4 regions of the Guyparkeria halopsychrophila genome follow, and region 1 is predicted to be linked to each of the others. Evidence: predicted binding sites of a transcription regulator. Region 1 holds the regulator's gene; each other region holds the start of a gene.
What was found. The regulator sigma-54, encoded in region 1, starts transcription at its own class of promoters, with help from an activator protein. The targets are predictions, from matches to a motif close to TGGCANGNTNCNTGCTT.

Region 1 (2,176 bases):
GGCGTGCTGATCACCGATCACAACGTCCGCGAAACCCTCGGCGTGTGCAAACGCGCCTACATCGTCTCCGACGGCACAATCCTCGCCCACGGCACCGCCGACGAGTTGCTGGCAAACCAGTCGGTGCGGGACGTCTACCTCGGCCACGATTTCACGCTGTGATTCGTCTTGCCGAACCACCGATCGACCCAATCGGCGTTCGGCGTCCGCGGCAAAATCGTTGGCACAGTGCGCCTCCATTCGGCTAAACTGAACCTCATGCAAATTGCGTGCGCAACCTCACTTCATTACCCCACACCGGGCTCGGCAACACCCATGCCAGCCAACCACCTGGCCCGCATCACACCCGACGCTGACTCCACCGCGGGAGGCATGACATGTCCGGTATGAAGGCAGGACTCGAACTTCGCCTGGGCCAGTCACTGGCCATGACGCCACAGCTACAGCAGTCGATTCGACTACTGCAACTCTCCACCCTGGAGCTGAGCCTAGAGATCCAGCAGGCGCTCGACACCAACCCGTTGCTCGAGGTCGGCGAAGACGAGCATCCCGAGGAAGAGACGGCCGAGCAGGACGCCAAGGAAGAGCAGGACCCCGGCCTCCAGGCCGGCGAGGAACTCCTTGATGACCGCAAGGACAAGTCGGCCGATGACGACCTGGTGGTGGACTCGACCTGGGACGACTACTACGAGTCCGATGGCAGCACCCCCCTGAGTGCCAACGCCCCCGGCGACGACTACGACCCCTTCGCGACGCAATCGACCGGCGAAGACAATCTTCGTGATCACCTGCTGAGCCAGATCCATCTCGCCACGCTGTCGGAAACCGACCGGCGGATCGCCACCGCCCTGATCGAATCGATCGAACCATCCGGCTATCTCGACGAATCCCTCGAGGAACTCGTCGCCCTGCTGAAAGACGAGTTGCCGGGGATCGATGCCGAGGAAGTCGAAGCCACGCTTCACTACATCCAGCGACTCGATCCACTGGGCGTCGGCGCCCGCTCGCTGGCCGAGTGCCTGATCATCCAGATCGACCATCTTCATGCCGACGACCCGGCCGCCGCGGATGCCCGCGCCGTGCTCGAGGGCAACTGGCTCGAAGCGATCGCCCGGCGTGAGCTGCCGCAGGTCACCAAGGGGCTGGGCATCAGTCGCGAACGCCTCGAGGCGGCGCTGGGGCTCATCCAGTTGCTCGACCCCCGCCCCGGGCTTGCGATCGGAGACACGACGGCCGACTACATCAAGCCAGACGTGATTGTCACCCATCGGGAGGACGGCTGGCACGTCGACCTCAACCCGGAAATCGCGCCGCGACTGCGAGTGAACCAGACTTATGCCAGCCTGATCGATCGATCCAGCCGCGGCAAGGATGCCACCTACATCCGCAACCACCTGCAGGAAGCCCGCTGGTTCATCAAGAGCCTGCGCAGCCGCAATGAGTCCCTGCTGAACGTGGCACGCGAGATCGTGCGCCGGCAGATCGAGTTCTTCGAGCACGGCGAGATCGCGATGAAGCCCCTGGTGTTGCGCGAGATCGCCGAGACACTCGAACTGCACGAATCGACGGTCAGCCGGGTAACCACCAACAAGTACATGCTCACCCCCAGGGGCGTGTTCGAGTTCAAGTACTTCTTCTCCAGCCATGTCGGCACCAGCGACGGCGGCGAGTGCTCGGCGACCGCCATCCGGGCGCGCATCAAGAAGCTGGTCGAGGAAGAAAATCCCAAGAAGCCCTTGAGCGACGCCAAGATTGCCACCATGCTGGGAGATGAGGGGATCGACGTCGCAAGACGGACGATCGCCAAATACCGCGAGGCGATGGGAATTGCCTCATCAACCGACCGCAAGCGACTGATATAACGAACTTATAAGGAGCGGCTCATGCAGATCGACATCACCGGTCATCACGTCGACGTCACCGAGGCCCTCAAGGCCCACGTCCACGAGAAGTTCACTCGACTCGAACGTCACTTCGACAAGCTGGTGGATATCCACGTCATTCTGACCGTGGAGCGCAAGGAAGCGCAGAAGGCCGAGGCGAACCTGCACGTCAGCGGTCAGGACATGCATGCCGACGCGACCACCGACGACATGTATGCCTCCATCGATGCCATGATCAACAAGCTCGACCGGCAGATCGTCAAGCACAAGGAAAAGCTGACCAGTCACCGCTG
Region 2 (2,176 bases), on a different contig from region 1:
CCAAGCGAATTCGCAGCGGATTTATGACTCGTTGGGCAACCCGACCACGTTGACCAGCTATTTCGTGAAAAATGATCCAGCCACTAATGGAGGGATCGATAACCAGTGGACTGTCCATTACCAAATCGCTGATCAACCCGTTTCTCCGGGTTATGCCGGTGACAACGTCATCACCTCACAGACCGTTACCTTTGATACCGGCGGCAATCTGATCACGACTGGTGCCAACGCGCCCAATCCGCCCAATCCGGTCGCGTTGACTGAAGACGGAGCGGATTTGGGTACCGGAGCGGCCGATCTGAATATCGCCATGACCTTCCGAACGGATTCGACCCAATACAATGGTCCGTTCAACATTGCCGATCAGTCAGCCGACGGCAATACCACCGGGCAGCTGACCGGCATCTCCGTGGGCACAGACGGTTTGATCCGGGCGAGCTACACCAACGGTGAAAATATTGCGCTGGGCAAGGTGGCCCTGGTCGACTTCCGTAACCCGCAGGGCCTCAAGCAGGTGGGCGACAACCAGTGGATCGAGTCGATTGATTCGGGTGAGCCGCTGGCGGGGGAGGCCGGCACCGGGACCTTCGGTGCGATCCAGGGCGGTGCCCTGGAGACGTCGAATACGGACCTGACCCAGGAGTTGGTCAACCTGATCACCGCGCAGCGGAACTTCCAGGCCAACTCGCGGGCGATCGAGGCCAACAAGACCCTGAGCGACACCATTATCGGCATTCGCTGATCTAGTCCGCGATCATTCGATCAGACCAGGCGGCCCGCGGGCCGCCTTTTTTGTGTCGGCAAGTGGTTCAATCACGGCGCCTTTCCTCCTGATGCCTTTGATGCCCTTTCTGGCACGCCTCCTGCATTAACCACGACATCGGGGCATTTTCCCCTGTCTGATCAGTGAATGATGGAGGTGTTGTGATGGATCGTCTGGCCTATATCGCCATGAGCGGTGCCTCGCAGACATTACGGGCCCAGGCCACCAACGCCAATAATTTGGCGAACGTGAACACCCAGGGTTTCAAGGCCGATATCGACGCCTTTGCCACCTTGCCGGTCTACGGCCCGGGGCAGGCATCGCGGGCCTATACCGAGGCGCAGGGCAAGGGGGCGGACTTCTCCGCGGGCCCTTTGATGACCACCGGTCGGGATCTCGACGTCGCCGTCAAGGGCGAGGGGTTCATGGCCGTGGAAGCGCCGGATGGTCGGGTGGCCTATACCCGCCGCGGTGATCTTCACCTGACGGCCAACGGCCAGTTGCAGACCGGGCAGGGCGATCCGGTGATGGGCAACGAGGGGCCGATCGCCATTCCCCCGGCCGAGAAGATCGACATTCATGCCGACGGCAGCATCAGCATCATCCCGGTGGGCGGGCAGGCCAATGCCCCCGCGATGGTCGATCGCATCCGACTGGTCAACCCGGCCCAGGCCGATCTGACCAAAGGCGGGGATGGCCGCTTCTCCCTTCGCCAAGGCGCCGAGGAGCCGCAGGCCGATGCGGCGGTGCAGGTGGCCAGTGGCGTGCTCGAGGGCAGCAACGTCAATGCCGTCGAGGCGATGGTCAACATGATCGAGTACGGCCGCATGTTCGAAACACAGAGCCGAATGATTCGCACGGCAGACGAGAACGGCGAAGCCGCCGACCGCCTGATGCGTCTCGGTTAATTCAGTTAGGGGAGAGACACCATGACCACACCTGCACTCTGGACAGCAAAGACCGGCCTGGACGCGCAACAGACGCGCATGTCGGTGATTTCCAACAACCTCGCCAACGTCAACACCACCGGCTTCAAGCGTGATCGGGCCGTTTTCGAGGACCTGATCTACCAGAACTACCGCCAGGTCGGCGCGGCGAACAACCAGCAGGACGAAGTGCCCACGGGTCTGAACGTCGGCACCGGTGTTCGCGTCGTGGCCACGGCGAAGCAGCACACCCAGGGCAATCTCCAGCAGACGGACAATGCCCTGGACATGGCGGTCAACGGACGCGGTTTTTTCCAGGTGCTGCAGCCGGACGGCAACATCGCCTACACCCGTGACGGCGATTTCCAGCTCAACAGTGACGGCCAACTGGTGTCCGCCAACGGCCAGCCGGTCCAGCCGGCGATCAACGTTCCGCAGGGGGCCCAGTCGATCACGATTGGTACCGACGGCACGGTCAGTGCGCAGC
Region 3 (2,176 bases), on a different contig from region 1:
GGAGGTGTTCCGCATCAACAGCATCGCGCCAATGCTGATCATGCAGGCGTTTGCCGACCAGGTGGCGCGCAGCGACGAGAAGAAGATCGGCATCCTCTCGAGCAAGGTCGGCTCGATGGGTGACAACGGCTCGGGCGGCGGCTACATCTACCGTTCGAGCAAGGCGGCGGTCAATGCGGTAATCAAGAGCGCCTCCATCGATCTCGAACCGCGCGGCATCAACGTGGTCGCCCTGCACCCGGGCTGGGTGCTCACCGACATGGGCGGCCCCAACGCCGAGATCTCCACCGCGCAGAGCGCCGACGGGCTGCGCCGCAACATGGCCGGCCTGACCGAGGCCGACCGGGGCCGGTTCATCGACATCGATGGCACGACCATTCCCTGGTAGGGCACCTCGATACCGCTAAGGCTTTGCCGTCCGAGCGGTTCCGTCCGGTTTCCCGGGACGGGCTCAGGCAGGGCGCAACCGCGCCTGGCTTGTTGGCGCAAACAGGAATCGTTATCATTACGCAGCGATTCCGAGCGTCGCGCCACCGCCGGTGCGCCGTCGGCCCATGCCAGCCGGGAGGTCACCATGCAGCTGCTGCACCACTGTGGGGAAGAGGCCGACCAGATCATGGTCACCTCGCCCGAAGGGGACCGGGAGATTGCCCGGTTTCGCTATGCCGAGCTCGACGGTTTCATCGCCGAGGGCAAGCTCTCCAGCGCGGAGCTGTTCGACCGCCGCTCGGCAGGCCAGGCCGCGCTGTGTCGGAAGCTGGCATTGCTGGCCTGCGCGCAGGAATGCCGTCACGGCATGGCCTGCCTGGCTGTTGACTGCCCCTACTACCCCGCGGCAGCGCAGCCCCCCATCCCGACGCTCGCTAGCCTGCCAGCCGCCAACTCGAAGCGAGCCTGACCCAACATGGTGCTCACATCCGGCCTGGCGCACTTCTTTGGTGCACGCAGGACTGGGCGCCCTCGCCTCCGCGGGCCCGGCCTCGATGCACCGCCGGAAAAATCGCCCGCCACTCCCGAAACGACCTTCCACATTACAGCCACTTAGGTGGATTGATGGCGCCCGGGGGCCGGGTCATTTGGCTGCACACCCGCGCAGCAACTCGGCAAGAACAAACCGGCACGGTTTCTGCTTTTCTTGCACCAAGTCGGGCATCAGCGGATCATGTCGGCAAGTTGCCGCGCGATTGAAGCGCCCGCCATATGCAAGATACCCAACCTTTGGAGGATTACATGTCCAACGCGACCAATAAAGTCATGACCCTGATGGAAGAAAACGGCGTCAAGTTCGTCGATTTCCGCTTCACCGACACGCTCGGCAAGCAGCAGCACGTCACCTACCCGGCCAGTCACATCGACGAAGAAACCTTCGAGGACGGCGTGATGTTCGACGGCTCCTCGATCGCCGGCTGGAAGGGCATCAACGCCTCGGACATGATCCTGATGCCGGATGCCGATTCGGCCAACATTGACCCGTTCTCAGAAGAAGTGACCCTGATCGTCATCTGCGACATCATCGAGCCGGACACCATGCAGGGCTACAACCGTGATCCGCGCTCGGTCGCCCGCCGCGCCGAGGCCTACATCCAGTCCTCCGGCCTGGCCGATGCCGCGCTGTTCGGCCCGGAAAACGAATTCTTCATCCTCGACGACGTGCGCTGGGGCTCGGACATGTCCGGCTCGTTCGTCAAGATCGACTCCAAGGAAGCCTCCTGGAACGCCGAGCGCGTCTACGAAGACGGCAACATGGGCCACCGTCCGGGCGTAAAGGGCGGCTACTTCCCCGTCCCGCCGGTCGACTCCCTGCACGACATCCGTCAAGCGATGTGTCTCGTGCTCGAGGAAATGGGCCAGGACGTCGAGGTACACCACCACGAAGTCGCGACTGCCGGTCAGTGCGAGATCGGCGTCGCGTTCAACACCCTGGTGAAGAAGGCCGACGAAGTACAGGATTTCAAGTACGTCATCCACAACGTCGCCCACGCCTACGGCAAGACCGCGACCTTCATGCCCAAGCCGATCGTTGGTGACAACGGTTCCGGCATGCACGTCCACCAGTCGATGACCCGGGACGGCAAGAACCTGTTCTCCGGCGACGGCTACGCGGGCCTCTCCGAGATGGCGCTGTACTACATTGGCGGCATCATCAAGCACGCCCGCGCGTTGAACGCGTTCTGCA
Region 4 (2,176 bases), on a different contig from region 1:
GGCGGTCTCGGCCATCACGGTGCGTGCCTCGACGGCCGCCTCGTCATCGCCCTGCATGGCCTCCATGATCTCGTACCAGGCACCGGTGAGTGCCTTGCCGAGCTTGGGGTTGTCCGCGAGGGTCTCGGTGTTGACCACCAGCAGGTCCATGATCTCGCCCGGGATCTGCGAGGAATCGAACACCACGCTGGCATCATCGCGTTTCTTGAGCTCGCCGAGTTGCGGGTTCCAGGTGACCACGGCCTCGACGTCGGACGAGGAGAAGGCGGCGACGATGTCGGCATCCGAGGTGTTGACCACCTCGACGTCGCGCTCGCTCATGTTGACCGACTCCAGCGCTCGGGCCAGCAGGTAGTGGGACACGGACAGTTCGACCAGGTGAACCGGCAGCCCCTTGATGTCCTCGAGGCTGTCGCTGCCCTTGAGCACGACGCCGTCGTTGCCGTTGGAGAAATCGCCCATGATCAGGGCGGTGGAGTCGACGCCACCGGCGGCCGGGATGGTGAGCGCATCCATGTTGGTGACGGTCACGCCGTCGTAGGAGCCGGCGGTGTAGAGGTTGATCGACTCGATGTAGTCATTGATCTGGACCACATCGATCTCGATGTCGTACTTGTCGGCCCACTTGTCGACGATGCCTTCGGCCTCGCCGTAGCCCCAGGGCATCCAGCCCACGTAGATGCTCCAGGCAATCTGGAATTGATCCTTTTCCTCGGCCACGGCCGGGGTCGACGTGATACCGGCCGCCGTCATCAATGACAGGCTCGCGGCGACGACGTGGGTACGCAGTTTGTGCTTGAAAATGGGCATGGCGTTCTCTCCTCAGGGTTTCACGGACGCAACGCAGGAGCTCACGATCGGTCTCCCGGGCTTTTGTCCCGCCGTGTAACCCCTCGGTAGAGGTCGGCAACTCTCGGACCAGTCATCCACCGCGTGGATCGGAACCCTAGTTGCCCATTTCTCAGCCAGTGATGAAGGGTGCCCGCTTAATCTTCGTGGCTCCCTGCGTTCTCCCAACGTGGTGCAGGGATAGTGCCAATACGAAATAGAGGAAAATCGCACATAAAAACAATGACATGGCCTTTGTGGTGACGTTGCCCCATCCAAGCGAGTGCGTCATTCCGGTGCAGGGTTGGGGGCGGCGCGCGCCACGTTGGTGCGAGTCTGGATCACGGGGAAGTGGGGTCGAAGTGCCCGCTGCTCGACATTGACCGCTGGGGTTCGGCCTCGGATAGGAGCCGTCGCACAGGCTTGGCACCGAGACGGTCAGGCCGCTGATGTCTTCCAGGTGGCCGCCCAGTCATCTAGGGTGCCGAGCCCCGTGCAAGCGTGCGTGAAGCATTGTTTCAACCGGTGCGGGAGTGTCTGGCAAAACCGGGGGTGATTCAGTTTCAGCCAGCGAACGGGTGTCCAGAAAGCCGAGACCAATCCCGCTCCAGGAGGGTGGAGGAGATACGTACGCGATGGGTCCAGATCGCTTTCTGATGAGTGGGAACATGTCTCAGAATTGGTACCCCATAATCGCCATCGCCCCATGATCGACCTCCCCACCGGTCTGGTTGGGGGCATTTTCCATCCGCATGGCGTGGATGCCCAGCAGGGTCTTCTTGCCCAGGCGCTGTCGGTAGCCGATCTCGTAGTTGGTCGGTGTGTCGGCGGCCGAGAGGGCGATGGACTCGTGTCGGTAGATCACGTCGCCTCCGGGGGTGCGGTCGGCCGCGAGCTTCAGCCGGGCGGTGCCACCGGACAGGTGCATGGGCTGGCTGGCGACAAAGGCGATTCGCTTACGGCCCTGGTCAAAGCCGTAGGACGCGCCGAGGGCGAGCTGCCTGACGTCGGCATCGAGACGGGTTATCAGGCTGCGCTCGAAGCTCGCGCTGGCTCGGCCGGTCTGGTAGCTGGCAAAGGCGGAGAAACCGCCCAGCCGGGCGTTAATCCCCAACTGCAGCAGTCCCATGTCCGATCCCGACTGGGTGGAGAGACCGCCCATGCCGCTCATGCCGAGAAAGCCCGCGCTTTCCTCGAGCCGCGCGTAGCCGGCAGTCAGGTCGATACCGTCGACCAGCTCGGCCTTGAGGCCCACGGCAGCGTTGCTGATCCGGTTGCTGGTCCCATTCGGGTCGAGCGACAGGCGTTTTTCGCCCTGCCAGTACCGCGAGGTGATCGACAGGCGCGG

Region 2: the regulator sigma-54 is predicted to act here: its motif matches at 853-869, upstream of flgF (flagellar basal-body rod protein FlgF).
Region 3: the regulator sigma-54 is predicted to act here: its motif matches at 1,116-1,132, upstream of glnA (glutamate--ammonia ligase).
Region 4: the regulator sigma-54 is predicted to act here: its motif matches at 1,022-1,038, upstream of ABGV18_RS09210 (putative urea ABC transporter substrate-binding protein).

What each region holds. Positions count from the first base shown of each region.
Region 1 covers NZ_JBDODP010000003.1:106,468-108,643, reverse strand. The annotation lists gene lptB (LPS export ABC transporter ATP-binding protein) at 1-162, shown strand, start outside; gene ABGV18_RS02465 (RNA polymerase factor sigma-54) at 387-1,862, shown strand; gene hpf (ribosome hibernation-promoting factor, HPF/YfiA family) at 1,884-2,176, shown strand, end outside.
Region 2 covers NZ_JBDODP010000012.1:4,590-6,765, forward strand. The annotation lists gene flgE (flagellar hook protein FlgE) at 1-742, shown strand, start outside; gene flgF (flagellar basal-body rod protein FlgF) at 928-1,671, shown strand; gene flgG (flagellar basal-body rod protein FlgG) at 1,693-2,176, shown strand, end outside.
Region 3 covers NZ_JBDODP010000001.1:120,385-122,560, forward strand. The annotation lists gene ABGV18_RS00575 (SDR family oxidoreductase) at 1-388, shown strand, start outside; gene ABGV18_RS00580 (hypothetical protein) at 575-898, shown strand; gene glnA (glutamate--ammonia ligase) at 1,255-2,176, shown strand, end outside.
Region 4 covers NZ_JBDODP010000019.1:44,147-46,322, forward strand. The annotation lists gene ABGV18_RS09210 (putative urea ABC transporter substrate-binding protein) at 1-810, opposite strand, end outside; guanidine-I (ykkC/yxkD leader) riboswitch at 861-961, opposite strand; gene ABGV18_RS09215 (S8 family serine peptidase) at 1,502-2,176, opposite strand, start outside.